DNA from 2 places in the Erythrobacter sp. LQ02-29 genome. Region 1 is predicted to be linked to the other one. Evidence: riboswitches for the same ligand, from Rfam matches in the RefSeq annotation. Region 1 holds a riboswitch; the other holds the start of a gene.

The links. A riboswitch is a leader RNA that binds a small molecule or an ion and turns the genes downstream of it on or off. The one in region 1 is predicted to bind cobalamin.
Region 2: linked by a shared signal. The riboswitch ahead of MKP08_RS10355 (TonB-dependent siderophore receptor) and the one ahead of MKP08_RS09095 (TonB-dependent siderophore receptor) in region 1 are both predicted to bind cobalamin.

The regions. Positions count from the first base shown of each region.
Region 1 covers NZ_JANCNT010000001.1:1,812,450-1,828,309, reverse strand. Annotated here, with positions in the region: gene MKP08_RS09110 (ABC transporter ATP-binding protein) at 1-725, opposite strand, end outside; gene MKP08_RS09105 (iron ABC transporter permease) at 722-1,675, opposite strand; gene MKP08_RS09100 (ABC transporter substrate-binding protein) at 1,672-2,622, opposite strand; gene MKP08_RS09095 (TonB-dependent siderophore receptor) at 2,619-4,523, opposite strand; cobalamin riboswitch at 4,614-4,814, opposite strand; gene MKP08_RS09090 (hypothetical protein) at 5,043-5,378, shown strand; gene MKP08_RS09085 (bifunctional diguanylate cyclase/phosphodiesterase) at 5,457-7,457, shown strand; gene mdh (malate dehydrogenase) at 7,711-8,676, shown strand; gene MKP08_RS09075 (hypothetical protein) at 8,776-9,345, shown strand; gene sucD (succinate--CoA ligase subunit alpha) at 9,353-10,243, shown strand; gene MKP08_RS09065 (2-oxoglutarate dehydrogenase E1 component) at 10,343-13,204, shown strand; gene odhB (2-oxoglutarate dehydrogenase complex dihydrolipoyllysine-residue succinyltransferase) at 13,208-14,482, shown strand; gene lpdA (dihydrolipoyl dehydrogenase) at 14,593-15,860, shown strand, end outside.
Region 2 covers NZ_JANCNT010000001.1:2,091,313-2,107,172, forward strand. Annotated here, with positions in the region: gene MKP08_RS10325 (hypothetical protein) at 1-280, shown strand, start outside; gene MKP08_RS10330 (hypothetical protein) at 620-1,090, shown strand; gene cobT (nicotinate-nucleotide--dimethylbenzimidazole phosphoribosyltransferase) at 1,364-2,362, shown strand; gene cobS (adenosylcobinamide-GDP ribazoletransferase) at 2,359-3,111, shown strand; gene cobC (alpha-ribazole phosphatase family protein) at 3,102-3,635, shown strand; gene cobO (cob(I)yrinic acid a,c-diamide adenosyltransferase) at 3,632-4,237, shown strand; cobalamin riboswitch at 4,270-4,480, shown strand; gene MKP08_RS10355 (TonB-dependent siderophore receptor) at 4,641-6,569, shown strand; gene MKP08_RS10360 (ABC transporter substrate-binding protein) at 6,573-7,403, shown strand; gene MKP08_RS10365 (iron ABC transporter permease) at 7,400-8,377, shown strand; gene MKP08_RS10370 (ABC transporter ATP-binding protein) at 8,419-9,147, shown strand; gene MKP08_RS10375 (cobyric acid synthase) at 9,154-10,614, shown strand; gene cbiB (adenosylcobinamide-phosphate synthase CbiB) at 10,611-11,558, shown strand; gene cobD (threonine-phosphate decarboxylase CobD) at 11,555-12,556, shown strand; gene cobU (bifunctional adenosylcobinamide kinase/adenosylcobinamide-phosphate guanylyltransferase) at 12,546-13,052, opposite strand; gene MKP08_RS10395 (DUF1289 domain-containing protein) at 13,049-13,243, opposite strand; gene MKP08_RS10400 (hypothetical protein) at 13,349-13,801, shown strand; gene MKP08_RS10405 (YeiH family protein) at 14,151-15,263, opposite strand; gene MKP08_RS10410 (LysR substrate-binding domain-containing protein) at 15,373-15,860, shown strand, end outside.

The DNA of each region.
Region 1 (15,860 bases):
AGCGTGATCAGCGCGCGGCGGCCCTGTTCGCCGATCCACTGCGCGCGGATGCTCCATACCTGCTCCACCAGATCGCGATGCAGCGCTTCCTCCGGGGGCCCATCGGCCGCCAGGCTGCCCCGATCGAGCACCACGACGCGGTCCGCGTGGTTCATCGCCTGGGCGAGGTCGTGCACCACCATTACCACGCCCGCGCCGTCGCGCGCGGCGCGGCGCAGATGGCGCAGGATCGTGCGCTGATGCGCAAGGTCGAGCGCCGCCAGCGGCTCGTCCGCGAGGATCCAGCGCGGCGTTCCCGCCAGCACGCGCGCCAGCAGCACGCGGGCGCGCTCTCCGCCCGAAAGCGTGGAGATGGGGCGATCGGCGAAGTCGGTCAGGTCCAGCCGCCGCATGATTTCCGCCACGATCGCGTCGCCCCGATCGCCATGGGGCAAACGACCGAGCGCGACCAGCCGCCGGACCGCGACGTCCCATGCGACCTGCGGTTGCTGCGGCAGGTAACCGATCGCCTGCGCGCGGGCACGCGGATGCAGCCTGTCGAGCGGCTTGCCGTTGAGCACGAGATCGCCGGTGCCGGGCACCAGCAGCCCGGCAAGGCATTGCAGCAGGGTCGACTTGCCCGCCCCGTTGGGGCCGCAGATCGCCGTGATGCCACCCGGCTCCAGCGTTAGCGAGACGCGGTCCAGCCGACCGGGCACGACGAGATTGCGCGCGGCGAGCGTCATGCGAGGCCCCGCCGCATGCGGATCAGCAGCCAAAGGAAGAACGGAGCGCCCAGCAGGCTGAGCAGGATGCCGAGGCGAAGCTCCGTAACCGTGGGCAGTACCCGAACCGCGCTGTCCGCGACCAGCACCAGCAGCGCGCCCGTCAGAGCGCTCGGCCCGATCAGCGAACTCGGCATACGGTCGGTGAAGGGGCGCACGATATGCGGTACCATCAGCCCGACGAAGCCGATGATGCCCGCCACCGCGACCCCGCTGCCCACGGTGAGCCCCACACCGACGACGAGCCAGCCGAGCGTGCGCCCCGGTTGCATGCCGAGCGAGCGGGCCGCTCCTTCGCCCAGCGTCAACGCGTCGAGCGCGGCCGCAGTGCGCCACAGGCAGGCGATCCCCGCCAGCGTCAGCGGCGCGGCGATCCACACCGCGCGCCAGCTGCGATCGGTCAGCGCGCCCATCAGCCAGGTCACGATCTCGCTCATCGCGAAGGCGTTGGGCGCGAGGCTGATGACCAGGCTGGTGAGGGCGCCCGCGAGGCTCGCGATCATCAGCCCGGCGAGCGTGAACAGCGCGATCCCGCCCGTCCGCCCCGCGATGGCAGCCAGCAGCGCCATCGCCCCGGCGGCCCCGGCCAGCGCGAACAGCGGCAACAGCCAGGCATTGGCCGTCAGACCGAACCAGAAGCTCGCCACCGCGCCCAGCGCCGCACCGGGCGCAATCCCGAACAGGCCGGGATCGGCGAGCGGGTTGCGCAGATAGCCCTGCATCACCGCGCCCGCCGCGCCCAGCCCCGCGCCGACCACGATCGCCAGCACCCCGCGCGGCAGGCGCAGTTCGGCCAGAATGATCGCGGCGTTGGGCGTGCTCGCCGGGTCGAGCCAGACGCGCCCCGCCAGCAGCGAAAGCCCGAAGGCGAGCGCCAGCAGCGCGAGGAGAATGGCGGAGAGGCGACTCATCCACCCCTCCCGTCCACGGGAGGGGCAGCGAGACTTGCTGCGCCAACGGCGAAGTTAGTCGCTGCGGGGTGGGCTTCCGCTCTGGCCGATAGCGTTGGAGGCTCACCCCCCGCCCCTCCCGCAGGCGGTAGGGTGGAAAGTTGAGCGCGTATCTCTCGCAACCGCTTCATCGCGCGGATGATCGTCGGGCCGCCGCAATAAAGCAGCGAGGGATCGAAGCGCGCGACCTCCATGCCGGGAATCCCGCGCAGCGCCGGGTGGCGCTGGCCGCGCTCGTTCCCCGCCACTAGCAGCAGGCGCGGCGGGTCGACCGTCAGCCGCTCCAGCGAGAGATAATCGGCCTGCCGCAGCCCGCGCTGGACGGACAGGCTGGCCAGCCCCGCCCGGGCCATCAATTCGGTCGCCAGCGTGTTGTCGCCCGGAACGATGCCGCCCGGCTGCCACAACACGGTCGAAACCGGCGCATCGGCAACGGGCGCCACCGCCGCCGCGATCCGCGCATTCAAAGCCGCGCCTTCCCGCTGTCGATCGGCCAGCTCCGCCAGCCGCGTAACCTGCGCCCGACTGTTCGTGACTGTGGATGCGATGCCGAAGGTTTCCACGCGGATTCCCATGTCGGTCAGCGCGGCGCGCGTGGCGGGCGCGATGAAGTCGCTCGCCACGACCATGTCGGGCGCGAGCGCGGCGATCTCCTCCACCGTGCCGCCGGTGGTGCCGTAACGCTGCGCCCGCGCGACCGACATCGAACTCGCCGCCGGATCGCGGCTGTAGTGCGACAGGGCCAGGACCTGGCCCGGCGGGGCGATCTCGCCCAAGATCGCATCGGTGCACGGGTTGAGGCTGACAATGGTCGGGTGCGCCGCACCGGTCTGGCGCACCGGCGGCGCGGCGGTGCAACCCGCCAGCGCCGCCGCCGCGAAAGCGGCGGTCCAGCCGCGCGGGTTCACAGCTTCAGCCGCGCCCCGACATAGGCGGATCGGCCCGGCGTGCCGTAGCCGACGACGCTCGTGTAATCGACGTCGAACAGGTTCTCGACCCGGCCATACAGCTCGAACCGCTCACCCACGGGCAGGCTGGCGCGCAGCGTGGTCAGTGCGTAACCGTCGAGCCGGGTGGCATTAAAATTGTCGTCGAAGCTGTCGCTCACCAGCCGCACGTCGCCGCCCAGCACCAGCCCGGCGAGCGGAGAGCGCCAGTCGAGCGAGGCGGTCAGCGCGTGGCGCGGACGGCGGGCGAGATCGTTGCCCTCGCGCGCATCGCCCGGCGTCCGGTTCTCGGTATCGGTGAAGGCATAGGCGAGCCGGGTGGACAGGTTCGCCCCCAGATCCCTGCCCAGCTCCACCTCGACGCCCTGCGCGCGGGTCTTGCCCACATTGTCGTAGGTCCCGAAGGGCCGGTTCGTGCAGATGCCGGTGGTCTGGCCGGTGCAGTTCACGAAATCGATCTGGTCGTCGGTGTCGCGGCGGAACAGCGTGACAGCGGCGTAGCCGTCCTTCGAGCGGTCGCCCCAGGCAAGGCCGAGATCGAAACTGGTGCTGTTTTCCGGCACCAGCGTCTCGTTCCCGTAATCGGACAGCAATTGGTAGAGCGTGGGTGCCTTGAAGCCCTCGCCCACGCTGGCGCGCAGGCGCAGTCCCGGCACGATGGCATAGCTGACATCCGCGCCGAAGCTGGTCGCGCCGCCGAAATCCTGGTGCTCGTCGTGGCGGACACCCGCATGGGCGGACAGCGCGCCGTACTCGATCCCCGCCTGCGCGTAGATGCCACCGATACCGGTGCTCTGCCGCGCGTCATAGGTGCTTTCGAACGAGGTCCATTCGTAGCTGCCGCCGAAATCCACCAGCAGCGGCCCGATCAGCCGGTATTCGCCGCGCGCGTCGATGCGGTCCGACCGGCCCTTGTAGCTGTAGGCGGGCGTGTCGCTCGTATCGGAAGCGTAGGAATCGCGGTCCGTATCGGCGAAGGAGTAATAGGCCTTCAGGTACAGCGTGCCGGTATCGCGCAGCGCGCCGACCGCGCCGGAGAGCTGCTTGGTGCGCTGGGTCTCCGGAGTATCGCCGAAGGTATAGGTCGGCGCGGGATACCCGTCGATATCGAGGTCGCCACGGGCGTAGCGCGCCGTGGCGAAGATCTCGCTGGCGGGGTCGAGGTAGTATCGCGCCCGCCCGTTGATCGAATAATGCTCGAACCCGTCGGGCTCCGTGCCGACGGCGGCGGCGGAGAAACCGTCGGTGCGATAATAATCGCCACCGATGCCGAGATAGCCGGTATCGCCGCCGATGCCCGCCGTGGCGGTCGTATAGACGGTGTCGCGCGCGCCGTATTCCGCGCTCGCGTCGATCCCGGTCGTGCTGCGCGTCGTCGCCTCCAGCACGCCGCCGATCGCGTCCGACCCCCAGATGGTGGAGTTGGAGCCGCGCGTCAGATCGAGCTTCGCCAGCGTGCCGGACAGCAGATTGCCGAAATCGAACCCGCCGCCGGGGCTGGAGGGATCGTTCAGCCGCACCCCATCAACCAGCACCAGCAGCTGCGCGGTTTCCGCGCCGCGCACGTTGACGCCGGTGGTCGCCCCGGGCGGGCCGTTGCGGGTGAAGGTGACGCCGGGTGCGCGTTCCAGCACGCGGGTGACGTCGGCCCCCTGGATACTCTCGATCTCGGACCGGCCGATCACGGTTACCGGCTGGCCGGTGTCCTCCACCTCGATCCGGGTGCCGGTCGCGGTGACGGTGATCTCCGTCTCCTCGAGCGCGTAGGGATCGGTGTTTTCGTGGGGCTGTGCGGGCGGCTGGGCCAGCGCGGGCGACGCGATCGCCGCCAGGGAAACGCCGAGTATCAGGTATTTACGCATAACTTCTCCATCATGTGCGAAATGTCGCCCATGACGGAATGCAGGCGCGAAAATGCCCGCTCCGCTTGCCACCGGTACACCCCGCCCGCCGGCCGAACGACACGCACAGGCAGGTCTCCTGGCTCCCGGATCGTCGCGCGCCGTCCGCCTTCCCACCCTTCGACTTGCTCGGGACAGTGGCGTGTTGGAAGGCGCGCTCCCCGGTCACAGTTGCGGGGGCAGCGAGGGTATTCCACCCTCTTCCCTCTTAGGCCCGCCGGTCGATCCCTCGCCCGCCGGACAACCCGTGACGTCGCGCGCCCCTTAGGGCCCGGTCCTGCGCGCGGCAAGCCTTTGCGCGCGTGTTGACGCGCATTTGGCCATGACGGTTTACGGACGCGGTCAGGCCGGAGGCGGGACGGGCAAATGTTAACGCACATGAAACCTTTCGCGGCAGCAAAGCCTTAGCCTGCACGCACTATAGGTGGCTCAGGGGCGGTTACGGTCGCCGGGGATCACTGTCGGGGTGGGTTGTACACCATGAAGTTCTACTATGCGGCGGCGCGCAGCGTGGCGCCTTCTCCAGTCGTGCGCGCTCTTTCCAGGCGCGCGAGCGCACGGGCGGCGAACGATAATGGCAATCGCTCGCAGAACCTCGCCACCGACCCGAAGATGGTGAACGCCGCGCTGCGTCACTTTTCCCAGCACGGGCTCCACGCCGCGAGCCGAGCCGCCGAGGAAGCCGAGACCGCCTTCTTCGCCGGCGATCGGGAGCGCTACGAATGGTGGCGTGGCATCTGCAAGACCCTGGACCGCCGACTGGCGGAAGAACTCGCGGACCGCTTTCGCTCCTCCCGCGAAATGACACCCGCATAGGCCCCCATCAACCGCTGGCGATGCCAGTAATAGCGACATTAACCAAATAGAGAGATGCCCGGGACTATCCCGCAAAGAATGTCGAGACTTTTCGAGCGTGTGCGGAAGCGTCGTAGAAGACAGGCGCGTCGCCGGGACGACGAGCTGTCGAACCAGGCGCGCCATTTGCTTGTCGTGTCGCTTTACAGCCAGCCCATCAGCCTGGCGATCGGCGCGCTGAATGGTCTGATGGCGGTCGGGATCGCCGCTTGGCTCATCGATCGTCCGCTGTTCAACGCCATTGCAGTCGTATTCGCTACGATCGCCGCCGCGCGGGTCGCGGTCGCATATTTCCTTTCGCCCGACGATGTGCGCAACACCACGCGCCATCTGGAACGGATCTACGAGATCGGGGCGTTTTCCTACGCCTTGTTCTACGGCATGGCCGCCGCCCTGACCGTTCATTATCGCCCGGGCGACGCGGTGATGACGCTGATGGTCGCCAATGCCCTGTGCTACGGCATCGGCATCTGCGCGCGCAATGCGGGCCGTCCGTACATCGCGCTGGGCCAGCTGGGCCTTACCTTCGTGCCCGTCATTATCGCCTGCCTGCTCGACGGTTCGCATGCGCTGGTGGTTCTGGCCCTGACCATGATCATGGTCGGCCCGGCGATGGGTTCGATCACGATGACGGTGTTCAACACGCTGCGCGATTCGGTCGCGGCGGCGCAGACCAGCGAACGGTTGGCGCGCAAGATGGAATCGCTGGCGCTGACGGACGTCGTTACCGGCCTCGCCAATCGCGCCGGCCTGAACCAGTCGCTGGTCAAGTCGCTGATGCGCGTGCCGGCCGACCGGCAATTGGCGCTGTTCTGGCTCGACCTCGACCGGTTCAAGGAAGTGAACGACCTGCTCGGGCACCAGATCGGCGACCGGGTCTTGGAAGAGGTCGCAAACCGGCTGCGCAGCGCAATGCCCGCCACGGCGACGCTCGCCCGTTTCGGCGGCGACGAATTCGTGCTGTTTTGCGAGGTCGACGATCGGGGCGCGGCGGAATATCTCGCCAACCAGCTCCTGGAGCAGTTCCTCGCCCCCATGCGCTTCGACGGCGACCGGCTGGAGATCAACACCTCGATCGGGGTCGCCCTGCTGCCAGAGGATGCGGGCGAGCCGGAGGCGCTCATGAAGGCGGCGGATCTGGCGCTGTACCACGCGAAGATCGAAGGGCGGGACCGCGCCCGCTTCTTCGATGCCGCCATGACCCGCGACCTCGCCCGCAAGCGTGAACTGGAAGAGGAACTGCGCGGCGCAATCCAGCGCGACGAGCTGTCGGTGTTCTTCCAGCCGGTGGTCGATCTCGCCACCGGTCGCATCCGCTGTTTCGAGGCGCTGGTGCGGTGGTTCCATCCGCAAAAGGGCGAACTGAGCCCCGGCGAATTCATTCCGGTGGCGGAGGAAACCGGGCTGATCGTCACGCTTGGCAACTGGATCACGCGCGAAGCCGCGAAAACCGCCGCGCATTGGCCCGACGACGTCCGCGTCGCCGTCAACCTCTCGCCCTTGCAGATCAAGGCACCCGGTGCGGCGCTGGGCATCCAGGCGGCGCTGCGCGATGCGGGGCTGGCCCCCGAACGGCTCGAACTGGAAGTGACCGAGAGCCTGTTCGTGGAAGATAGCGCGGGGACAGATGGCTTCATCCACGAACTTTCCGCGCTTGGCGTACGCTTCGCGATGGACGATTTCGGCACCGGCTACTCCTCGCTCGGTTACATCAACAAATATCCGTTCTCGAAGATCAAGGTCGACCGCAGCTTCGTTTCTGGCCCGCAGGCCGGGCGCAAGGCGGAGGCGATCATCCGCGCGGTGGCCGAAATGGGCGCGCAGTTGAATCTCGAAATCGTCGCGGAAGGGATCGAAACGCTGGATCAGGCGCGCGCGACCGCCCGGGCCGGGTGCACGCTCGGCCAGGGGTATTATTTCAGCCGCGCGGTGCCGGACTATCTGGCGTCGATGCTGCTGGCGCGCGAGCGCGACGATTTCGGCCCTGCGGACGAACCGACGGAGGTTACGGAGAATCCGACCGAACGGCGGTTGGGGTAGCTGGCTCACGGCAACGGCGCGGCGTTGCCGAACCCTGACCACGGTGCGAGAGAGCGCTCCAGCTACAGCGCTTATTGCAATTGCGAACCAATGTCATTCATCCGCCTGAGATCGCTACTATTCCCGGTTGCATTCCCCTCCCGCGACGCCTAACTCGGCCCCGATCATCCGGGCCCCCCGCTCGCGGGACGACGGGGTCGGCCTCCGGTCATACCGATCCGGTCCCGCGCGCAGGAAGGACAGTCCAAGGATTATGGCTCGCAAGAAGATCGCGCTCATCGGCTCCGGCATGATCGGCGGCACGCTCGCCCACCTCGCCGCGAAGAAGGAAATGGGCGATATCGTCCTGTTCGATATCGCCGAGGGGCTGCCCCAGGGCAAGGCGCTGGACCTGAGCCAGTGCGGACCCGTCGAGGGCTTCGACGCCAAGATTACCGGGACCAACGACTATGCCGACATCGCGGGCGCGGACGTCGTGATCGTCACCGCCGGCTCCCCGCGCAAGCCGGGCATGAGCCGCGACGACCTGCTCGGCATCAACCTGAAAGTGATGAAGGCGGTCGGCGAAGGCATCAAGAACAATTGCCCCAACGCGTTCGTGATCTGCATCACCAACCCGCTCGACGCGATGGTCTGGGCGCTGCGCGAATTCTCCGGCCTGCCGCACAACAAGGTCGTCGGCATGGCGGGCGTGCTCGACAGCGCGCGCTTCGCGACCTTCCTCGCGTGGGAATTCGACGTGTCGGTGAAGGATGTGAACGCCTTCGTGCTCGGCGGCCACGGCGACACCATGGTCCCGGTCACCAGCTACACCACGATCAACGGCATCCCGGTGAAGGATTTCGCAAAGATCAAGGGCGTGGACCAGGGCCGCATCGACGAGATCGTCGACCGTACCCGCAAGGGCGGCGGCGAGATCGTCGGCCTGCTCAAGACCGGTAGCGCGTTCTACGCCCCCGCCACCAGCGCGATCAGCATGGCGGAAGCCTATCTCGGCGATCAGAAGCGCGTCATCCCGTGCGCCGCCTATGTCGAGGGCAAGTATGGCGTCGACGGCCTGTATGTCGGTGTCCCTGCCATCATCGGCGCGGACGGGATCGAGGATGTGGTCGAAATCGAGCTCTCCGACGAGGAGAAGTCGAACCTCAAGGTATCGACCGACGCCGTCGAGGAACTCCTCGATGCGTGCAAGGGTATCGATAGCAGCCTGAAGAACTGAGCGCCGGACGAGGAAGCGGTTCCGGCGCCGTTCATGGACGGTGCCGGTATCGTTCCCCGGTTCGTGTTGGGGGCAGCCCCTTTGTCGAGGAGTGAAGTGATGGCTTACGGAATTACGCATTCAATCCGCGGTCTGGCGCTGGCTTGCGCCGCCATCGCCCTCCCCTCCGCCGCGCTGGCGCAGGACGTTTCGGCCGATCCGACCGACAGCCTGCCCGATGTCGAGGCGGCCAGCCTGCGCGACGCGGCGACGACCTGCGCCGCGGCCAGCGACGGCAGCGCGGTGGATATCGCGCGCTTCATCGGCACCGGCTGGAGCGAACTCGCGCTGACTGACGGCGATGGTGCCGCGCTGCCGATTCCCGTCACCTTCCTGCAACGTGGCGACGGCGATCCGCTGGTGATCGTGCCGCAGTCGCAGGACGAAGCGCCGGTATGCGTTTCGATGGGCGTCCTGTCCGCAGGGGATGCGGGCAAGGAAGCCGTGAAGGCGGCCTTCACCGACGCCTTCGGAGCCGGCGAAACGGCGGGCGAGGAAGCGGACGAAGACGGCGCGAGCGCTGATCAGACCATCTATCGACAGGGCGCGAACATGATCGTCCTCACTTTCGAAGACGACGACGAACAGGGCCTCGTCGCCCTCGCCGTCGTGGTCCAACCCGGAGAATAACCCACCTATGTCCATCCTCGTCGACAATTCCACCAAGGTCATCACGCAGGGGATGACCGGCGATACCGGCACCTTCCACACCCAGCAGGCGCTCGATTACGGGACGCAGATGGTGGCAGGCGTGACGCCGGGCAAAGGTGGCAGCACGCATATCGGCCTGCCCAATTTCGACACGGTGAAGGAAGCGAAGGACGCCACCGGCGCGACCGCCAGCTGCATCTACGTGCCGCCGCCCTTCGCCGCGGACGCGATCTGCGAGGCGATCGATGCCGAGATCGAGCTGATCGTTTGCATCACCGAAGGCATCCCGGTGCTGGACATGGTGCGCGCCAAGGCGGCGCTGGAAGGCTCCAAGTCGCGCCTGATCGGTCCGAACTGCCCCGGCGTGCTGACGCCCGAAGAGTGCAAGATCGGCATCATGCCCGGCTCCATCTTCCAGAAGGGTTCGGTCGGCGTCGTGTCGCGTTCGGGCACCCTTACCTACGAGGCGGTACACCAGACGACGCAGGTCGGCCTGGGCCAGTCGACTGCGGTCGGCATCGGCGGCGATCCGGTCAACGGGACCAACTTCATCGACGTGCTCGACCTGTTCCTTGACGACGAGGAAACCAAGTCGATCATCATGATCGGCGAGATCGGCGGCAGCGCGGAAGAAGAGGCCGCGGCCTTCATCAAGGAACAGCGCACCAAGGGCCGGTCGAAGCCCATGGTCGGCTTCATCGCGGGGCGCACCGCCCCTCCGGGCCGCCGCATGGGCCATGCCGGCGCGATCGTCTCGGGCGGCCAGGGCGGCGCCGACGACAAGATCGCGGCGATGGAAGATGCGGGCATTCGCGTCTCGCCCAGCCCCAGCGAACTCGGCACCACGCTCGACGCGATGCTGAAGGAAACGGCCTGACACTTCCCCACGCCGCGGTGGGTTCAGGGACCGACCGCGGCGTTCGGGCATTGGCTTAATACACCGCCGACAAACGCGCTATGCAAAAGGTGACCCGGCATGGGTAACGAAGCACACGATTTCCTCCCCGAGCTGGGCGACCAGGACGGGCCGCAGCAGGGGCCGAGCTGGGGCAACCCGCGCTGGCCGCTGACCGGGGTGGAGTCCGAAAGCGAGCTGACGCAAGCGCTCGATCCCACCGCGATGAAGATCGCGGTGAAGGAAGCGGCGAAGAAGGCGGGCAAGCCCACCGATGCCGCATCGATCGAGCAGGCGGCGGCGGATTCGATCCGGGCGATGCTGCTGATCCGCACCTATCGCGTGCGTGGGCATCTCTCCGCCAATCTCGACCCGCTCGAACTCAGCCACCGTGAGATTCCCCAGGACCTGAAGCTGGACTGGCACGGTTTCACCGGCGACGCGCTGAAGCGCGAGGTCTATGTCGGTGGCACGCTGGGCCTCGAATGGGCGACCCCGCAGGAAATCGTCGACAAGCTCCGTGCCGATTACTGCGGCAAGGTCGGCCTCGAATACATGCACATCTCCGACGTGGAGGAACGGCGGTTCCTGCAGGAGCGGTTCGAGAGCCCCGACGAGACGATCCAGTTCACCGACGAGGGGAAGCGCGCGATCCTGGCTGCCGTGATCCGCGGCGAGCAGTTCGAGAACTTCCTCGGCAAGAAATATGTGGGGACCAAGCGGTTCGGCCTCGACGGCGGTGAATCGATGATTCCCGCGCTGGAAGCGGTGATCAAGTATGGCGGCCAGATGGGCGTGCGCGAGATCATCTACGGCATGGCGCATCGCGGCCGGCTGAACGTGCTTTCGAACGTGATGGCGAAGCCGTACAAAGTGATCTTCCACGAATTCCAGGGCGGCAGCGCCAACCCTGACGATGTCGGCGGATCGGGCGACGTGAAGTATCACCTCGGTACCAGCACCGATCGCGAATTCGATGGGATCCAGGTCCATATGTCGCTGGTCCCCAATCCGAGCCATCTCGAGGCGGTCGACCCGGTGGTGCTGGGCAAGACCCGTGCGCAACAGGCGATCCGCGACGACCTGAAGAAGCACGAGCAGGTCTTGCCCGTGCTGATCCACGGCGACGCGGCCTTCGCGGGGCAGGGCATCGTGTGGGAATGCCTCGGCTTCTCCGGCGTGCGCGGTTACAACACGGGCGGCTGCATTCACTTCGTGATCAATAACCAGATCGGTTTCACGACCAGCCCGCAATTCGCCAGATCGTCCCCTTACCCCAGCGATGTTGCCAAGGGTGTGCAGGCCCCGATCCTGCATGTGAACGGCGACGATCCCGAAGCGGTGACCTTCGCCTGCAAGCTGGCGATTGAGTACCGCCAGCGCTTCGGCCGCGACATCGTGATCGACATGTGGTGCTATCGCCGCTTCGGCCATAACGAAGGCGACGAGCCGAGCTTCACCCAGCCGCTGATGTACGACCGCATCCGGAAGCATCCGAAGGTGAGCGTGCTTTATTCGGACCGGCTGAAGGACGAGAAGGTGATCGACGGCGAATTCGTCGGCACCTACGAGAAGGATTTCACGGCGCATCTGGCTGAGGAATTCGACGCCGCCGAAAGCTACATGCCCAACGCCGCCGACTGGTTCAGCGGTCGCTGGTCGGGCCTGAACAAGCCCGCCGACGCGGAGACCGCGCGCCGCAACGTCGAAAGCGCTATTCCGAAGAAGCTGTTCGACAGCCTTGGCCGCACGCTGACCGAGGTGCCCGAGGGACTCAACATCCACAAGACGCTCAACCGGGTGCTCGATGCCAAGCGCGAGATGTTCGCGAAGGGCGAGGGGCTCGACTGGGCGACCGCGGAGGCACTAGCCTTCGGCAGCCTCGTCACCGAAGGGTTCGGGGTGCGCCTGTCGGGACAGGATTCGGGGCGCGGCACCTTCAGCCAGCGGCACGCCGTCTGGGTCGACCAGAAGGACGAGCACAAGCATATCCCGCTCGCCACCCTGCCCCACGGCAAGTTCGAGGTCTATGACAGCCCGCTGTCCGAATACGGCGTGCTCGGCTTCGAATACGGCTTCGCACTGGCCGATCCCAAGACGCTGGTGCTGTGGGAGGCGCAGTTCGGCGACTTCGCCAATGGCGCGCAGATCATGATCGACCAGTTCATCGTGAGCGGCGAGGTCAAGTGGCTGCGCGCCAACGGGCTCGTCCTGCTGCTGCCGCACGGATACGAGGGCCAGGGGCCGGAGCACTCCTCCGCCCGGCTGGAACGCTTCCTGCAGATGTGCGCGAACGACAACATCCAGGTGTGCAACATCACCAGCCCGGCGAACTATTTCCACGTCCTGCGTCGCCAGATGCTGCGCAGTTTCCGCAAACCGCTGGTGATCATGACGCCTAAGAGCCTGCTGCGCCATCCCATGGCGAAGAGCGCGGCGGCAGAGTTCACCGGCGACAGCCAGTTCAAGCGTATCCTGTCGGACCCGGTGGACGTGCCCGACGACAAGGTGCGGCGCCTGGTCCTGTGCAGCGGGAAGGTCGCTTACGACCTGATGGAGAAGCGCGACGCCGAAGGGCTGGACGACGTTTCCATCGTGCGCATCGAGCAGCTCTATCCCTTCCCCGGCGATCCGCTGGCGGTGCGGCTGGAGCGGATGAAGAACCTCGAAACCGTGGTCTGGTGCCAGGAAGAGCCGAAGAACAACGGCGCGTGGTTCTTCGTCGACGGGCTGATCGAACAGGCGCTGGCAAAGGCGGGCCGCGAAGGGATGCGCCCCTGCTATGCCGGCCGCGAAGTAGCGGCGAGCCCGGCGACGGGCCTCGCCAACCGGCACAAGGTACAACAGGAATCGCTGGTCCAGGTCGCTCTCGGCCTGGCGGATGGCGGCGTGGCGGCACGCGAATGCCGTATCGAAGACGACAAGAAGAAGGCGAAGGGCTGACGCATGGCAACCGAAATCAAGGTCCCCCAGCTCGGTGAATCGGTCACCGAGGGCACGATCGCCGAATGGCTGAAGCAGCCGGGCGATGCAGTGGAGGTGGACGAACCCATCGCCAGCCTGGAAACCGACAAGGTCTCGGTCGAGGTACCGTCCCCGGTCGCGGGGGTGCTCGCGGAGCATGTGGCGAACGAAGGCGACACGGTCGAAGTCGGCGCGGTGATCGCGACGGTCGACGAAGGCGCGGAGGCGAAAAGCGGCGGTGGTGACAGCGCGCCGGCGCCATCGCCCTCCCCCGCTCCCAAGGAAGGCAAGTCGGACGACGCGGCCAAGCCCGAGAATGCGGGTCAGCAGGCTCCCTCTGGTGAATCCCCGGCAAGCGACGACACGCAAGCCCTGTCCCCGTCGGTCCGCCGCGCGGTGCTGGAACACGGGGTCGATCCCTCGACCATCAAGGGTACGGGGAAGGACGGTCGCCTGACCAAGGAAGATGTGATCGCTGCCGCCAAGGCGAAAGGCGATACGCCCTCGCCGAGTCAGAGCACGCCTGCCCCCTCCCCCACCCCGTCCGCGTCGGGCGAGCGCAAGGAAGAGCGGGTCAAGATGACCAGGATGCGCCAGACCATCGCCAAGCGGCTGAAGGGCGCGCAGGAAAACGCCGCGCTGCTCACCACCTTCAATGATTGCGACATGACCGCGGTCATGGAAGCGCGCGAGAAGTACAAGGACCTGTTCGCGAAGAAGCACGACATCAAGCTGGGCTTCATGGGGTTCTTCGCGAAGGCGGCGTGCCTCGCGCTGAAGGACGTGCCCTCGGCCAACGCCTATATCGAAGGCGACGAGATCGTGTACCACGACTTCGTCGACATCTCGGTCGCGGTCAGCGCTCCCAACGGTCTGGTGGTCCCGGTAATCCGCGACGCGGACAAGAAGGGCTTCGCACGGATCGAGAAGGACATCGCCGATTTCGGCAGCCGCGCGCGCGAAGGCACGCTGACGATGGAAGACATGAAGGGCGGCACCTTCACCATCTCCAATGGCGGCGTGTTCGGATCGCTGATGAGCACCCCGATCATCAATCCCCCGCAGAGCGCGGTTCTGGGCCTCCACCGGATCGAGGACCGCCCGGTCGCGATCGACGGCAAGGTCGAAATCCGTCCGATGATGTATATCGCTTTGAGCTACGACCACCGCCTGATCGACGGGCGTGAAGCCGTGACCGCGCTGAAGATCATCAAGGAGGCGATCGAGGATCCGACCCGGATGCTGATCGACCTGTAAGAGTTGAACCCACACCGCTCGGGCCGAGCTTGTCGACGCCCCGCCCTTCCTTGGGGTGCCGCGGTGAAAACTAAGATCCTTCGACAAGCTCAGGATGAGCGGAATTTGATATGGCTGACCAGAACTACGACTACGACGTCCTCGTCATCGGTGCCGGACCCGGCGGCTATGTCGCCGCGATCCGCGCGGCGCAGCTGGGGCTGAAGACCGCTTGTGCCGAAGGGCGCGAGACGCTGGGCGGCACCTGCCTCAATGTCGGTTGCATCCCGTCGAAGGCGCTACTTCACGCCAGCGAGTATTTCGACGCGGCAGCGAACGGCACGATGAAGGAGCTGGGGATCGACGTGACCCCCAAGCTCAATCTCGACCAGATGCACGCCCAGCGCCGCGACGCGGTCGAGGGTCTGACCAAGGGCGTCGCCTTCCTGTTCAAGAAGAACAAGGTGGACTGGCTGAACGGCTACGCCAAATTCAAGGACGCGCATACGGTAGAGGTCGGCGGAGAGACCAAGACGGCGAAGAACATCATCATCGCAACAGGTTCCGCCGTCACGCCGCTGCCCGGTGTCGAGGTCGACAACGACAACCATGTGGTGGTCGATTCCACCGGCGCGCTGGAACTGCCCAAGGTGCCCAAGAAGATGGTCGTCATCGGCGCAGGCGTGATCGGGCTGGAGCTGGGCAGCGTATGGCGTCGCCTGGGGGCCGAGGTGACCTGCGTCGAATTTCTCGACCAGGTGCTGCCCGGTATGGACGGCGACATTCGCAAGGAAGCGAACAAGATCTTCACGAAGCAGGGCATCGAATTCAAGCTCTCGACCAAGGTTACCGGCGTGACCGTGAAGGGCAAGAAGGCGACTCTGACGCTGGAACCCGCGGCAGGCGGCGACGAGGAAACGATGGAGGCCGATTGCGTCCTCGTTTCGATCGGGCGGCGGCCGAACACCGACGGCCTCGGCCTCGACGCGATCGGGCTGGAAACCAACAAGCGTGGCCAGATCGAGACCGATCACGACTTCCGCACCAAGGTGGACGGCGTGTGGGCGATCGGCGACGTGGTCCCCGGCCCGATGCTCGCCCACAAGGCGGAGGACGAGGGCATCGCCTGTGCCGAAAACATCGCGGGCCAGACCGGCATCGTGAACCACGCGGTGATCCCCAGCGTGGTCTATACCTGGCCCGAGATCGCGGGCGTCGGCCTGACCGAGGAGGAAGCGAAGGAAACGGGCGAGGTCAAGTCGTTCAAGTTCCCGATGATGGCCAACAGTCGCGCCAAGACCAATCACGAGCCCGATGGCTTCGTGAAGGTGATCGCGGATGCGGAAACCGACCGTGTGTTGGGCGTATGGTGCATCGCCAGCGTCGCGGGTACGATGAT
Region 2 (15,860 bases), 280 kb from region 1:
GCCTTTGGGGGACATGGATCGCCTCCATACGGCTTGGGAGCGAGCGCGGTCTTACGCCGTATCTTTAGCCAGCTCCCGCAAAGTCGCTTCGGTGGTCGTTTTACATAGCCCTGGAGCGATCGGCGCCCCGTATCCGTTGCATGCTCATCTTTGCATCGTGCCAAAAGTGCTTACGGGCCTTGGCCTCGCCCATGGGGCGTATGATCAGGAGCTGCTCCACGACGGAGGCCAGGATATCCTTCGCGAATTATGGGAGGATCACCTCGATAAGTGCCCGTGAGGTGCCACGATTGGACAAGGAAGATCCGCCTAATCGTAATCTACATGGACCGGGTTGCCCTGGAAATCAGCGCTGAACCTCGGCGTGCGCAGAGCTCGAACTCCTAAACAGGGGCGGCAGAGATGCGGTGCAGACTTTGAAAAAAGCATGTGACGACGTTCGTTCGCACGCCGTCGCACCAGACACCATTAATTCGGAAACCCGATGGTGCAGCGGACGGCACAACTGATCAGATATCCCGCAGCACGTCCGGCCTGCGGGATATCGTTTGTGCGGCAGAAAGATTTTGGAGGTGGAAATGTCCCCGGATCGGGGGATGAAAATTCAAGGAAAATTACGATGAACTTCGAATCCGAGAACCACATCATGGCCCGCTATCTCGGCGCTATTCACCAGATGTTGCTGCGAGGGAAAGTGCTGAAGCCAGGACTTTCGCTGGCCGCGGGAGATCGACGCACTCCGGACAATCCACTGCAGGTGGCAATGGCTGCAAAAGACAGCGACGAAGACATCATTCACCTTGGGTTTGAGAGGATCGATGGCGAATATCGGTTCGTCGAATTGACCCTTTATGCGCCTCGTGACGGCGCTACTCACATTATCTCAGGCTGCCGCCTCTATATTAGTGAGGGGAATGGCCGGGCTTTGGTGCTTCCGCCGATCGGTAGGAAAGGCAGCTTCCGGGCAAAAGGTAATGAAATCGTGCATTTACGCCGAGTGCCATCGGACCGAGATCAAGGGATACAGCGTGCGGAAGAGCGGTTGCAGGCGTTGCTAAATAGTGCCTCGCGAACCTCGAACGTCAGCTAGGCGATCGCGTCACGACAAAGGGGGGAGGCCGCAACGGCCTGTCGGGGCGGCCTCCTTGAAACCATTATGGCTGCTTTGCGCCCCAATTTCGGTCATTATCATGGTTCGCCTCGCGACATGAAAGCTGCCGTTTGCTCAACACGCCGCTGTGGCGATATTGCTTGGGCTCACAAAACGGCCCTGCCCTCGCCAATGGACCTCCACAAGCGCTCATTGCGCATGGCTTTGTTATGCCGTTCCAAAGCCATTCCGTATTCGCTAGACGCGCATCGTATGACCCGAGCCGACTTCCAGCGCCTGATCGACGACAAGACCAAACCGATAGGGTCATTGGGGAGGCTCGAAAGCCTTGCAGTTCAGGCCGCTGCGATTCTTGGCGACATGACTCCGTCGAATGCTTCAGCATCGTTGACCATTTTCGCAGCCGATCATGGGATTGCCGCACAGCGCGTGTCCGCGTTCCCGCAGGAGGTTACCGGCCAAATGGTCGCCAACTTTCTAGCCGGCGGAGCCGCTGCAAATGTCATCGCGGCGCAATTCGACATACCGATGACCGTCGTTGACTGCGGAATCGCACATCCGCCGCGCCGACGCGATGCGCTTATCGATCTGTCATTAGGAGGGGGAACGGCCGACAGTTCGATAGGGCCTGCGATGTCGCCCGAGACGGCAAGGAAGGCGATTGCGCAAGGGCGACATTTCGCGTGCGGTATTGAAAGCAAGATCGTTTGTTTCGGCGAGATGGGCATCGCGAACACTTCCTCTGCGGCCCTACTTGCTCACAACCTAAGCGGCATTTCCGTGGCCGAACTCGTCGGGCGAGGGACGGGCCTCGACGATACCGGTCTCTCGCACAAGCAAGAGGTTCTCGAACGCGCAGCTGCGCGAACTGGAGCGCTTGCGCCGGTTGAAGCGCTGGCCGAGGTCGGCGGCTTCGAGATCGGCACGATGGCGGGTGCGATGGCTGGCGCCGGGACATCGAATAAACTTGTGGTGGTCGATGGCTTTATCGCGACCGCTGCCGCCGCGCTTGCGCGGGCGATCGAGCCAGACTGTGAACGGGCCTTTGTCTATGCGCATCGCTCGGCAGAACACGGCCATCGGGCGCTGCTCGACTGGCTCCAAGCCGAGCCACTGCTCGATTTCGATATGCGGCTGGGCGAAGGGACCGGCGCGTTGTTGGCCGTGCCGATCATCCGCGCCGCGCTCTCGCTTTTCGGCATGGCAAGTTTCTCGCAGGCCGGGGTGTCCGGCGCCTCCCCGATCTCATGAAGCGACCATTCGCCGCCGCTTTGGCCGCGTGGGTTTTCTTTACGCGAATTCCCTTACCTGCGGCGCAGCTGGACGAGCGCGATTTCGAGGCCGCGCCGGGCTTCTATCCGCTGGTCGGTGTGTTGATCGGCGCAATTGGCGCTGCTGCTTTCGCGCTCGGCTGGGCGATCGGCGGGGCCTACATCGCAGCGATCTTAAGCACTGCCGCTACCTTGCTGGCCACGGGTGCCTTTCACGAAGATGGCCTGGCGGACCTGTTCGACGGGCAAGGAGCGACAACGCCGGAGCGAATGATGGAGATCATGCGCGACAGCCGGCTCGGCACCTTCGGAGCCGCAGCGCTGTTCATAGTTCTGCTGCTCAAGATCGCGTCGCTGGCGCAACTCCCTTTCATGGTCGCACTCGCCGCTCTGCCCATGGCGCACGGAGCCTCGCGCCTGTCGGCGGTGATCGTGATCGCGACAAGTCGTTACGCACGGGCCGAGGGGATCGCCAAGCCGGTTGCGAAGGGGATCGGAGCAGCGCCGCTGGTGGTGGCGACGCTCACCGGGATCGCTGCGGCCGCAATCGGTGCGACCATTCTTGGGCCCGGCTCTGCACTATGCGGCTTGGCCGGCCTTGCGATAGGCCATGTTACGACGCGGCTGCTCTTCGAGCACAAGCTGGGCGGCTATACCGGCGACTGCCTCGGCGGGGTGCAGCAGATCAGCGAAGTCGGCTTCTATCTCGGCATGCTGGCATGGCTCTGACTTTGCTGCGTCACGGTGAGCCTGAGATCGCTAAGGGCACGTGCTACGGCCAGTCGGACGTGACCACCAGACCCTTAGACGACGGACGCTTCAGCGCTCTGATGAACGCATTGCCTGGAAGCTTCGCGCGGATCGACAGCAGCCCGTTGATCCGATGCACCGCGCTGGCTGAGCGGTTGGCCGTGTATTTCGACCTTCCGGTCCATGCCGACCCGAGGCTAATGGAAATCGATTTTGGGAACTGGGAAATGCTGCCGTGGGACGCCATTTCGCGCAGTGAAATCGATGCGTGGGCACAAGATGTCGAAGGTGCGCGACCCCATGGGGGGGAGAGTGTTGCACAGATGATCGAAAGAGTGCGAGCTTATCTGCGCGACGCGGCAGATTTTGGTGGTGACATCCTTGCCGTCACACATCTTGGTGTTGTCCGTTGCGTTGCCGCAGCTCTTGGCCGACCGAACCCATTTGAAATGGAACTCGGCTTCGGCCAGTCCCTCACCATTGAACCAAAAGAGGTCGTATGAGCGAGACCAACAGCGATACGCACAAGCAAAAGATGAAGGAGCTGCAGGCCGCGCAAGCGAAGCGGCGCCGGGAGCTCACGGATCCTGAGCGCGGCCTCGTGCTGGTCCACACCGGTAATGGCAAGGGCAAGTCGAGCTCGGCCTTCGGAGTGATCGCCCGCGCGCTGGGTTGGGGACAGAAAGTCGCGGTGGTGCAATTCATCAAGGGAAAGTGGAAGACGGGCGAAAAGCAGTTTTTCGCGCGCTTTCCCGATCTCGTCGATTGGCACGTCATGGGCGATGGTTTCACATGGGACACACAAGACAAGGATCGCGATATCGAAGCCGCGGAGAAAGCTCTCTCCAAGGCCGGTGAACTCATCGCAAGCGGTGACTACGCTCTAGTCGTGCTCGACGAAATTAACATTGCGCTGCGCTACGAATACCTGACGCCCGCAAAAGCGATCGAAGTGCTCGAAGGCCGGGGCGATACCCGGATCATCCTGACCGGGCGGGACGCGAAGCCCGAACTGATCGACTATGCCGACACTGTCACCGAAATGGCCGAAATCAAGCACGCCTATCATGCCGGGATCCGCGCGCAGCAGGGCATCGACCTCTAGCAGGCAAGGATTGACAGCAACGGACCAAGCGAGCATTGGCGCGAACAGACGGTGCTGCAGGTGCGAAATCACCTGAAGCTAAGAGGGAAGCCGGTGCGATACCGGCGCTGTGCCCGCAACTGTGAGCCAGAAGTCCCGAACCAACATGTCACTGGCTAAACCCTTCACTGGGTGGCGCCGGGAAGACGGTTCGAAGACGTTGATCGGCAAGCCAGGAGACCTGCCGTCGCGTCGTTCGTCCGGGGCCGGGTCCAGCCCCTTGGGACAGGAAAGTTCTTTTCCGAAGTAACGACAGTCAGGCCGGTTTCCGGAGTCGCGGCTCGGTGCGAGCCGCGGCGGGCCATCTGTCGAGTTGACCATGCGGGCACCGGGGCCTCCGCGTGGGATGGCTTTGGATATGTCAATGAAATCCGCATTCTATTTGTCCGTCGCGGCATCGGCCGTGGCACTGTGTTCGACTGGAGCCTTTGCCCAGTCGGTCGATCTTCTTGAAGACGAGGAAGTGAACTCCGAAACGATCGTGGTCACGGCCAACCGCACCGAACGTGCGATCAGCCAAGTTGGCGACTCGGTTACCGTGGTCGAGGAAGAGGAGATCGTAAACCGCCAGCCGAGTGAAGTGCTCGACATCCTGCGCACAGTCCCGGGCGTCACCTTCAACCGCAATGGCGGCATCGGAACCAACACAGGCGTCTCGATCCGTGGTGCCGAGAGCGACCAGACCGTCATGCTGATCGACGGGGTCAAGCTCAACGACCCCTCTTCGACCGGTGGCGGCTTCAACTTCGGTCCTGCCCTGACAGGCAATATCGCACGGGTCGAAGTGGTGCGTGGTTCGCAAAGCGTCCTTTACGGCAGCCAGGCTATCGGCGGCGTCGTGAACCTCATCACCCGCGAACCGACCGAGGAGCTCGGGGTGTTCGCTCGCGCGGAATATGGGGAGCGCGATACTGCGGAGCTCGTCGGCAATGTGTCGGGAAGGTTTGGTCCCGTAGGCCTTAGTGTCGGCGGCAATTACTATCGCACCGATGGCATTTCGGCATTCAGCGAAGCGCGCGGCGGCACCGAGCCGGACGGCTTTGAAAGCCTGGGTGCCAACGCCAAGCTCGATATTGCGCTGGGTGAGAATTTCTCGATCGATCTGCGAGGTTTCTATGCCGACAGCGAGGTCGAGATCGACGGCTTCACCGCTACCGGCCTGGGGGACACCAACGAGGTTTCCTATCGGGAAGATTTGGTCGGCTATGCGGGCATCAACGCAGACTTTCTGGACGGGCGTTTTCGCAATCGACTGGGTATCGCCTACACCCGGATCGACCGCAGGAATTTCAGCTTCGATACGGATTCCGAGACCTTTGATGCCTTCGGCGAGAACGTGCGCTATGAATATCAGGGCGTGTTCGACGCAGCCGAGATTGCGACGCTGGTGTTCGGTGCCGAGCGTGAGGAATCGGAATATCGCAGTTCCAGTTTCGGTGCTCCTGCGACCGGCGACGATGTGTGGATCAATTCGGTCTACGGACAGCTGAACCTGACTCCAATCGAGGGGCTCTCGCTGACAGGCGGCGTTCGCTACGACGATCACGAAACCTACGGCAACAACACGACCTTCGCTGCCAGTGGTGCTTATTCGCCCAACGGCGGCGATACCGTGTTGCGCGGTAGTTTCGGCGAAGGTTTCAAGGCGCCCGCGTTGTTCCAACTGTTCAGCGATTTCGGGGATACCGCGCTAGAACCCGAGGAGTCCGAAAGCTGGGATATCGGCATCACGCACAGCTTCCTCGATCGCCGCGCCCAGATCGGCTTCACTTACTTCGAACGCGATGCCGAGAACCTCATCGCTTTCGTCGGCTGCACCGGCAATCCCATCCCAGCGTGCCAGGATCCCGCCAATCCCCGCCCTTCCGGAACATACGACAATATCGCGCTGGCCAGCGCTGACGGCTGGGAGTTTGGCCTTGCGCTTCGTCCGGTCGACGGCTTCGATGTCGCGCTGAACTACACCACGATCGATGCCCGCAACGACATCACCGGCAATCGCCTGCCGCGCCGCGCCGAAGACACGATCAGTCTGGTCGCGGACTACCGCATTGAGAACGGCATCGGCATCGGTGCCACCGTGTTCGTGGCGGGCGACAGCTTCGACAATGCCACCAACACCACCCGCCTCGATGGCTATGTGGTGACCGATATTCGGGCGAGCTTTGGCCTTACCGAGCAGATCGAAATTTTCGGTCGGATAGAGAACCTATTCGACGAGCAGTATGAAACGATCTTCCGCTACGGCCAACCTGGTCGTGCGGTGTTCGGCGGCGTGCGCTACCGGATGTAATCGATGGTTCGGACGATCCCCGCGGCGCTGGCGTGCCTTTTGCTCTGTGCCTGTTCACAGGTGGCGGAGCGAGGAGCGGAGGCGCCGCGACGGATCGTCAGCCTCGACTATTGCGCCGACCAGTATGTCCTGAAGTTCGCGGATCGAGAGGATATCCTCGCGCTTTCGCCCGATGCGGGGAAGCGCTTCTCCTACATGCGGGCGGAGGCGGCAGGGATTCCCACGGTCCGTCCGCGCACTGCGGATGTTCTGGCGCTGCAGCCCGATCTGGTGGTGCGAACATATGGCGGTGGGCACGATATCGCCGACTTCATGCAGGAACCGGGCGTGCCGGTCGTGCAGATTGGCTTCCCCCAATCGATTGCCGAAGTGCGGGACGAAGTGCTGCGCGTGGGGACCGAACTGGGTAAGCCGAATGAGGCCGCAGCACTCGTCGCCGAGATGGATCGGCGACTGAAGGCGCTGGCCGATCGGCCCAGTCCCCCTCGCGAAGTCCTCTACATGACACCCGCTGGTGTGACGGCTGGAGAAGGAACACTCGTGCATGAACTGTTTGTCGCGGCCGGCCTCAGGAATTTTCAGGACCGTGCCGGTTGGAACCCCCTTCCGCTCGAACGCCTCGTATACGAGCGCCCCGACCTGATCGCGGCTGCCTTTTTCGAAAGCGCGACCAACCATGGCGACAACTGGAGTGCGGCGCGCCATCCGGTGGCGCGGGCGCAGTTGCGCGAACTGCCGGTCGTCCCGCTGGAGGGATCGTGGACCTCATGCGGCGGTTGGTTCTTGCTAGACGCGGTCGAAGCTTTGGCGAAAGCGGGGGAGAAGACGCGATGAATCGGCCGGTGTCCATCCTGCTGGCAAGCCTGACGGGTGCATTGGTCCTTTCGGTCGCGCTCGGATCGGTGCCCTTGCCTCTCGACCGGGTGCTCGCTGCTCTCGCATTTCAATCGAGTCAGGGTGACGAGCTGGTCGTCTGGCAAATCCGCCTGCCGCGCGCGCTCGCTGCCGCGTTCGTCGGCGCGGCACTGGGAATGAGCGGGGCAGCCCTGCAGGGCCTTCTGCGCAACCCGCTGGCCGAGCCGGGCATTCTCGGCGTGTCCGCCACTGCCGCGCTCTTCGCGACTTTCGTGCTTTATTTCGGTCTCGTGACCGCAGGCCCACTCGTCTTGCCTTTGGCTGCAGTCGCGGGTGCCCTGATCGCGACATTGCTGGTCGCGCTGGCTGCGATCCGCACCCGCTCCGTGGTCACGCTGATCCTGATTGGTGTCGGCCTCTCGAGTTTCTCGGCGGCAATCATGGCGCTGCTGATGAACCTTGCGCCCAACCCCTTCAGCCTTGCCGACATGGTCAACTGGATGCTCGGCACGGTGGACAATCGCAGCTTCGACGATCTTGTATTCGCGCTGCCCTTCATGGCGATCGGGGCGGTGGTGCTGCTCGCGTCGCGCCGGGGCCTGTCCGCACTCGCTCTGGGAGACGAGGCGGCCGAAGGAATGGGGTTGGACCTCAAGCGACAGCGGCTGGCGGTGATCATCGGTGCCGGGCTGGCGACAGGCGCCGCGGTGGCGTTGGCCGGTGCGATCGGTTTCGTCGGGATCGTCGCGCCGCATCTGGTGCGGCCCTTCCTGCGCTACGATCCGGCGCGCCTGCTGGTGCCATCGTCACTGCTTGGCGCGCTCATCCTCGTGCTGGCCGATATCGGCGTGCGGGTGCTCCCGACCGATAGCGAACTCAAGCTGGGCGTGGTCGCATCGCTCCTCGGCGCTCCGGTGTTCATCTGGATCGCCGCGCGACGGAAATTGGCATGAGCGTTCTGCAGACAAGCAATCTGAGCTATGCGGTGGACGCCATGCCGCTGGTCGTCGACGCTGGATTCTCACTGAGAACAGGAGAACTCATCGCGCTGATCGGTCCCAATGGGTCCGGTAAGACGACGCTGCTGCGCCTCGCGCTTGGGCTGTTGTCAGCCGATATGGGCGCGACGTCGATCGATGGCAAACCAATCGCTTCGCTCACGCCGGTCGAGCGTGCACGCAAGATGGCCTACCTGCCGCAGGCCCGTCCGCTGGTCTGGCCGCAACCGGTTCGCGACGTCGTTTCGCTCGGGCGGTTTGCCTATGGCGCGGCGCTGGGGCGACTGTCGGACAGCGACGAGGCGGCGGTTTCGCAGGCGATCAGCGCCTGCCATCTTGATGGTTTCGAAGAGCGGGCAGCGGATACCCTTTCGGGTGGCGAACTGGCCCGTGTGCATCTGGCGCGTGCGCTGGCTGCCGAGACACCACTCCTTATTGCCGACGAGCCGGTTGCCGCGCTCGATCCGCGCTACCAGCATCAGACGATGCGTTTGTTTGCCTCGATGGCGCGGGTCGGGCGCGGAGTGCTGACGGTAGTCCACGATCTCGATCTCACATTGCGCTATGCGACCCGAGTTCTCTGGATGCACGACGGGCGGATCGTCGCCGACGGTAGTCCGGCCGAGACATTCACGAGCGAGCGCTTGCGCAATGTGTTCGGGATCGAGGCGGAGATTGTTCGCAATGGCGCGCGTATCCGGCTCGACATCTTCGGCCCCGCCTAACGCAGGATGACTGGTCGCGCGATCATGCTTCAGGGCACTGGGTCGGATGTCGGCAAATCGCTGCTCGTGGCGGGGCTTTGCCGGATCGCACGGCGCCGGGGTGTCGATGTGGCACCTTTCAAGCCGCAGAACATGTCGAACAACGCGGCGGCCTGTCCCGGTGGAGGCGAAATCGGTCGCGCGCAAGCGCTCCAGGCACGTGCAGCGGGGCTGGAGCCGTCGACCGACATGAACCCCGTGCTCCTCAAGCCCGAAAGCGATCGGCGCGCGCAGGTCGTCCTGAATGGCAAAGCACTGCGCAGCGAGGAAGCGGCGGCGTATATGGCCAGCCGGGGAAGCCTTCTTCCCACTGTGATCGACGCGTTCGACCGGCTGAAAATGGCGCACGATCTCGTTATCGTGGAGGGTGCGGGCAGCCCGGCGGAGGTGAACCTGCGCAAGGGCGACATCGCCAATATGGGCTTCGCGCGCGCAGCCGACGTTCCCGTGGTGCTTGTTGGCGACATCGATCGCGGCGGGGTCATCGCCTCGCTGGTCGGCACCCGAGCCGTCATTGAGACCGACGATGCCGAGATGATCGCAGGCTTCGTCATCAATCGCTTCCGCGGCGACCAGGCCCTGTTTGAAGATGGCGTGCGTTTCATCGAAGACCGCACCGGCTGGCGAAGTTTCGGCATCGTGCCGTGGCTGCCCTGTGCTGCGCGGCTGCCCGCTGAAGACGCTGTGGTTCTTGGACAAGCGAAACCGAAACACGGGGCCATCCTAATCGCCGTGCCAATGCTGTCGCGGATTAGCAATTTCGATGACCTTGATCCGCTTCGTGCCGAGCCGGATGTAGAGGTCCGCTTCATTCCTCCCGGCCAGCCTTTCCCGCGCGATTCCGATGCAGTCATCCTCGCGGGCACCAAGTCGACCTTGGCCGACCTAGCAGTGCTGCGGAGTGAGGGGTGGGATCACGACATCATTGCCGCCTGGCGCACAGGCGCGCGCATCGTCGGCCTGTGCGGTGGCTTCCAGATGCTGGGCAATCGGATCGAGGACGCCGACGCCGCGGATGGATTGGCTGGGTCGGCGGATGGCCTGGGCCTGTTCGACATGAGGACGGCGATGACCCGCAAGAAAGTGGTTCGCCCCATCAGCGGGACCACAATCGCCGATCATGACGCGGTGACAGGATACGAGATTCATACCGGTCTTTCACAGGGGCCTGCGCTGGAGAATCCCTTCTCTCGCTTGGAAGACGGCGCTTTTGATGGTGCGGTCGCGGCGGGCGGACGTTTGATCGGCACCTATCTTCACGGTGTGTTTGCGAGCGATGGTTTCCGTTCGCGTTGGCTCGAGCGATTGCGCAGCGGCCGGAACAGCACGCTCGACTACGAAGACAGTGTCGAAATTGCGCTGGATGAACTGGCCGATGGGATCGAAGCGGCCCTCGACGTAGATGCATTGCTGGCGCTTGCGCGGTGACCGCGGCATGGATCATGGTGGCAGGTCTTGCGATTGAAGCCGTGGTCGGCTGGCCCGAAGCGGTGGACAAGCGGATCGGGCATCCTATCCGCTGGTTCGGCTGGCTGGTCGAACGGACAGAGCGTCTGGGCAATCGCCAATCATGGAGCAGGTCGGCGCGGATCGCGACGGGCGGTTTTGTTGCTCTGTTTCTGGTGGCGCTTGCAGGCTGGATCGGTCTGGGCATCCAGCTGTTTCTGCCAGCCGGATGGCTAGGGCTAGCCCTGATGGCCCTCATCGCCTCCAGCCTGATTGCAGCGCGCTCGCTGCACGATCACGTCGCGGATGTCTCCGAGGCGTTCGACGCTGCGGGGATCGCTACTGCGCGGTATTCGTTGAGCCGCATCGTCGGACGTGCGACCGTTGACTTGGACGAGCCCGCCATCGCCCGCGCCGCCATCGAAAGCCTCGCCGAGAACACTTCGGATGGCGTCACCGCACCCTTGTTCTGGGGCGCGCTGTTCGGCTTGCCGGGGCTGTTTGCCTACAAGGCGATCAACACGCTCGATTCGATGATCGGCCATCGCAATGCGCGCTACGAAGCGTTCGGCAAGGTAGCCGCCCGGCTCGACGATCTTGCCAACCTGATCCCTGCACGCCTGACGGGCATTCTTTTCGCGCTCTGTGCCGGTTCGGGCCGGGCTATACAGGTCATGTTTCGGGACGCCGGCAGGCACCGTTCTCCCAATGCAGGGTGGCCGGAGTCGGCGATGGCGGGAGCGCTCGGCATCAGGCTGTCGGGCCCGCGGACCTATGGCGAAACGACGAGTAACGAGCCTTGGCTAAATTCAGGAGCAAGAGACCCATCTGGAGCCGATATTCGCCACGCCTTGGAACTCTATCGGAGGGTGGTGATCGCCATAGCGTTCATCCTGGCTCTGCTGGGTTGGGCCAACCTGACATGATCGATTCGAACCTCGTGTCAGGCCATGGCGGACGGATCGACGCGATGGCACGCGCATTTCCCGGCGCACCTCTGCCATGGATAGACCTGTCGACCGGTATCAATCCGTGCCCTTATCCGTTGCCATCGATCTCATCCGATGCATGGGAGCGCTTACCGGGCGAGGCGGCGCGCGCTCTCTGCGAAAGCACCATGGCAAAGTCGTTCGGATGCCATCCGTCTTTTTGCCGCGCGGTCGCCGGAACGGAAGTCGTCATCCGCCAGCTACCCTCGATCCTACGTGCTCAGAGCGTAGCCGTGCGCGCTCGCAGCTATGCAGATCATGCGGAAAGCTGGCGACTGGCGGGGGCGAAGGTGGTCACGCATTCCGATCCCTTGGCATTGGCCGGGGAGGCTGATGTCGTAGTAATCGTGAACCCCAACAACCCCGATGGGCATCGTTGGCCCGTCGAAGCCATTGAGGCAGCGCGCGCCGAACTCGCCCGACGTGGCGGCTGGCTGATCGTCGACGAAGCTTATGCCGATCTCGATCCCATGCTCAGCGCGGCTCCCTTTGCTGGCCGGCCGGGACTTATCATCTTGCGATCATTCGGGAAGTTTTTCGGGCTCGCAGGCGTGCGCTTGGGTGCCGTTCTGGCTGCGCAAAAAATCTTGTGCAGCATCGAAGATCGCCTCGGTGGATGGGACGTCTCAGGCCCTGCGCTGGAGATCGGTGCCGCAGCCTATGCAGACCATGAGTGGCAAGCGGCCACACGCGAAAATCTTGCTCAGCGGACGCTGGAGATGCGCGCTCTTATCGCTAGCTCGGCGTTGGACGATATTGGCGGAACCGACCTGTTCCGGTTTGCCAGGGCACCGGACGCGAATGTGCTCTGGCGGCAAGTTGCAGAACAGGGAATCGCCGTGCGCCGTTTCGTCGGGGATTCGCATCACCTCCGCATTGGATTGCCGGCCGACACGATCGCGATTTCACGGCTTGCGAGAGGGCTCAACCCTTGAGACGAAAGGCCAGTCCAGCAACGACAAGGTCGACCGTGTCGGAAATCTCCGCGAGCCGCTGGTTAAGCCGTCCCTGTTCGTCGCGAAAATCGCGCGCGAGCCGATTTTCCGGGACAATGCCCGAGCCGACTTCGTTGCTAACCAGCACGACATTCGTCTTAGCCCGCGCAATACTCTCGACCAGCGCGTCAACTTCCCTGCCGGTGTCGAGTTCGGCCAGCATCACGTTCGAGAGCCACAAGGTGCAGCAATCGACGAGCACAGTGCCTTCGTTGACCGACGTAATCGCACGAGCGAGTTCGATCGGTGCCTCGATTGTGTGCCAGAAGTCGGCACGTTCCTCGCGATGCTGACGGATACGCTCGGTCATTTCATCGTCATACGCCTGCGCGGTGGCGATGAACTTGTGAGGTCCCTCCATGCCGCCGCATATCGAAAGAGCATGGCGGCTCTTGCCCGATCGAGCACCACCGAGAATCAGATGAACCGTGCTCATAGAGTGAAGCCCTCGACCCTTCGCCTCGCAGCGGCCTGTATCACGGCTCGCCTTTGGTCAGGTGACATTGCGGACCACTTCGCAATCTCATCGAGCGTCCGGCCACAGCCCGTGCAGACATTTCCGTTTGCCGACAGTCGACATATCTTCCGACATGGCGATTGCGGGTCCTCAATGGTCGTTGCAGGCATGCGAATGGCCCTAACTCGTGTTGCCCGGGCTGGCAAAAGTGAACGGAGCTTTGCGGTAAGCGGATGATGAGGCGACTTGTCAGCTACGAAGACCTTCTCTCATGCATGACGCGAGACGAGAGGGATTATCATGCCACGCTCGACTGGAAAGCGTTGCTGGACCTCTCTCCAATTCTAAAGCTACGCCGGAAGGAAGCGCGCGCTTCGCTGCGGAGATACTTGACCGGATTGCATGGTGCTAAGTGGGAGATCGATGCCGTTCATTTTCTAATCCGCAGTCAGATCGACGAACAGGCACTGAAGTCAATCACAGCCGATATTGTCGACACTTTAGAGGCGATTGCAGCGAGGGCCATGACGCCGAAAGAGGTTTGCAAGGCGCTGAATATTACCAATCAGGAACGATTGCGGTGGACCAAGAATGGTTGTCTTAAAACATCAGGGATTGTGAGTTTTAAAAAGGCCAACACCGTAAGCATATCCACTTACTCTGCTCATGTAATTAATGAGTTGACGAAAGACCATGGTCTAATTGAAGGTTGGCGAAGGAAAGACTAGGATAGCCGAAAATCCTAGCCACTAGGCTACCCCTTTTTGGTTTGCATGGGTGCAATCTGGTCAGAATCCGTGATCGAAGCATGACGCAGATTTGCACTACAACGCGGTCGGCAGCTTTCACATTTAAGGCAGTCAAAAGCGGACCGACGGCTAGCGGCCCACTTTCTGCCGGTCTGCAATGCGCCCCTAATCAGTCATTCCGCCCATCGCCGCGCAGCCCTAGAACCGGTCATCGGTTCACATGCCCCGCCCGACAATCATGAACAATCGAGATTAGGCGCGGTTTCGGCCATTTCTTAGCCGTGGTAGCATTGCTCGCCCTTCCTGCTTTGCCGCGTCGCCGACTTTATCAAAGCCCGACGGAAAAGATCGCCGCGAGCGCGACGGCGCCGAGCGTGACGAGCGAGAGCACCACTGCGGCAGTGACCGGACCACCCGCCTTGGCGACGGTGCGCACATCGACGCCGAGGCCGAGCGCGGCCATCGAGATCGCCGTCAGCAGCGTGGCGGCCGTCGCGATCGGGGCCAGCAAGGCTTCCGGGATCAGCCCGAAGGAGCGCGCGCCGGCCAGCGCGATGAAGCCGACGATGAACCACGGCACCAGCCTGTGCAGCGGCGGACGGGCAGGCTTAGCGCGGACGCCGTCGCCGTCGCGCGCGCCCTCGTCCACTTCGCGCAGGCGCGGCGCCAGCATGGCGAGGACCACGCAGACCGGGCCGAGCATCAGCACCCGCACCAGCTTCACCAGCGTGCCGATCTTGATCGCGGTCGCTCCGAACGGCGCGGCGGCGGCGATCACCTGCGGCACGGCATAAACGGTCAGGCCCGATAGCGCACCGTATTGCAGGCCGGTCAGCCCAATCGCGTAGCCCAGCAGCGGCAGGCCGAGCACCACCACCACGCCGAGAACGGCGGTAAACGCGATGGCGGCGGCGACATCGTCGCTATCGGCATCGATCACCGGGGCGACGGCGGCGATCGCGCTGTTGCCGCAGATCGAGTTGCCGCAGGCGACCAGCATCGCCATTCGCTTGGGCAGGCCGAGTGCGCGGCCGATGAGAAAGCTCGCCGGGATCACCAGCGTCACCACCACCACGACCGCGCCCAGCATGGCAGGGCCGACCGCCAGGATGGTTGCAGCGCTGACAGATGCGCCCAGCAGCACCACCGCTACCTCCAGCAGCAGATGCGCGCTGAAGTCTATCCCCGGCAGCCAGCGGGCATGCGGCGTCCAGGCGGTGCGAATCGCAGTGCCGATCAAGATCGCAAGCACCAGTGCCTCGATCCATGCCTTGCCAAACAGACCAGCTTCGAGGCTCGCGCCGCCATAGGCAAGCGCGGTCACCATGCAACACAGGAGGAAGCCCGGTAGAACGCGGCGCGGGTGGTGCAGGGCCCTCGACGCAGCGTGGGGGAAGCTGCTGCGGGGCTCGGTGGGCACGGCGGCGGTGGCAGTCGGCATGGGCTGGTTCTTTCGGGGGCTGGTCATCTGAGGAAGATGCGGTCACTAACTGTTCGATTCCAACGCAATGTTCTTATCATTCCGTTCGCTTACGCTTATGGATCAGCGAATGACCCTTGATCAGCTTCGCATCTTCGTCGCCGTGGCCGAGCGCGAACACGTCACTCGCGCGGCGAAGGCGCTGAACCTCACGCAATCCGCGGTCAGCGCTACCGTCTCAACACTGGAGGAGCGCCACGGCGTGCGCCTATTCCACCGTGTCGGACGCGGGATCGAGCTGACCGAGACGGGCCGCGCCTTCCTCGTCGAAGCGCGCGGTGTGCTCGCCCGCGCGGACGAGGCGCAGCGCATGCTGGACGATGCGGCTGGGCTGGAGCGCGGCCGACTGTCGCTCGTCGCCAGCCAGACGATCGCGGGTTACTGGCTGCCGCCAATCCTCGCGCGGTTCAAAATGCGCTATCCTGGCATCACGATTGACCTGGCAATCGGCAACAGCGTGCAGGCTGCCGATCGGGTCCGTGATGGCGATGCGGAACTGGGGTTTATCGAAAGTCCGCTCGACGATCCGGCTCTCGCGCGTTGGCAGGTCGGAGAAGA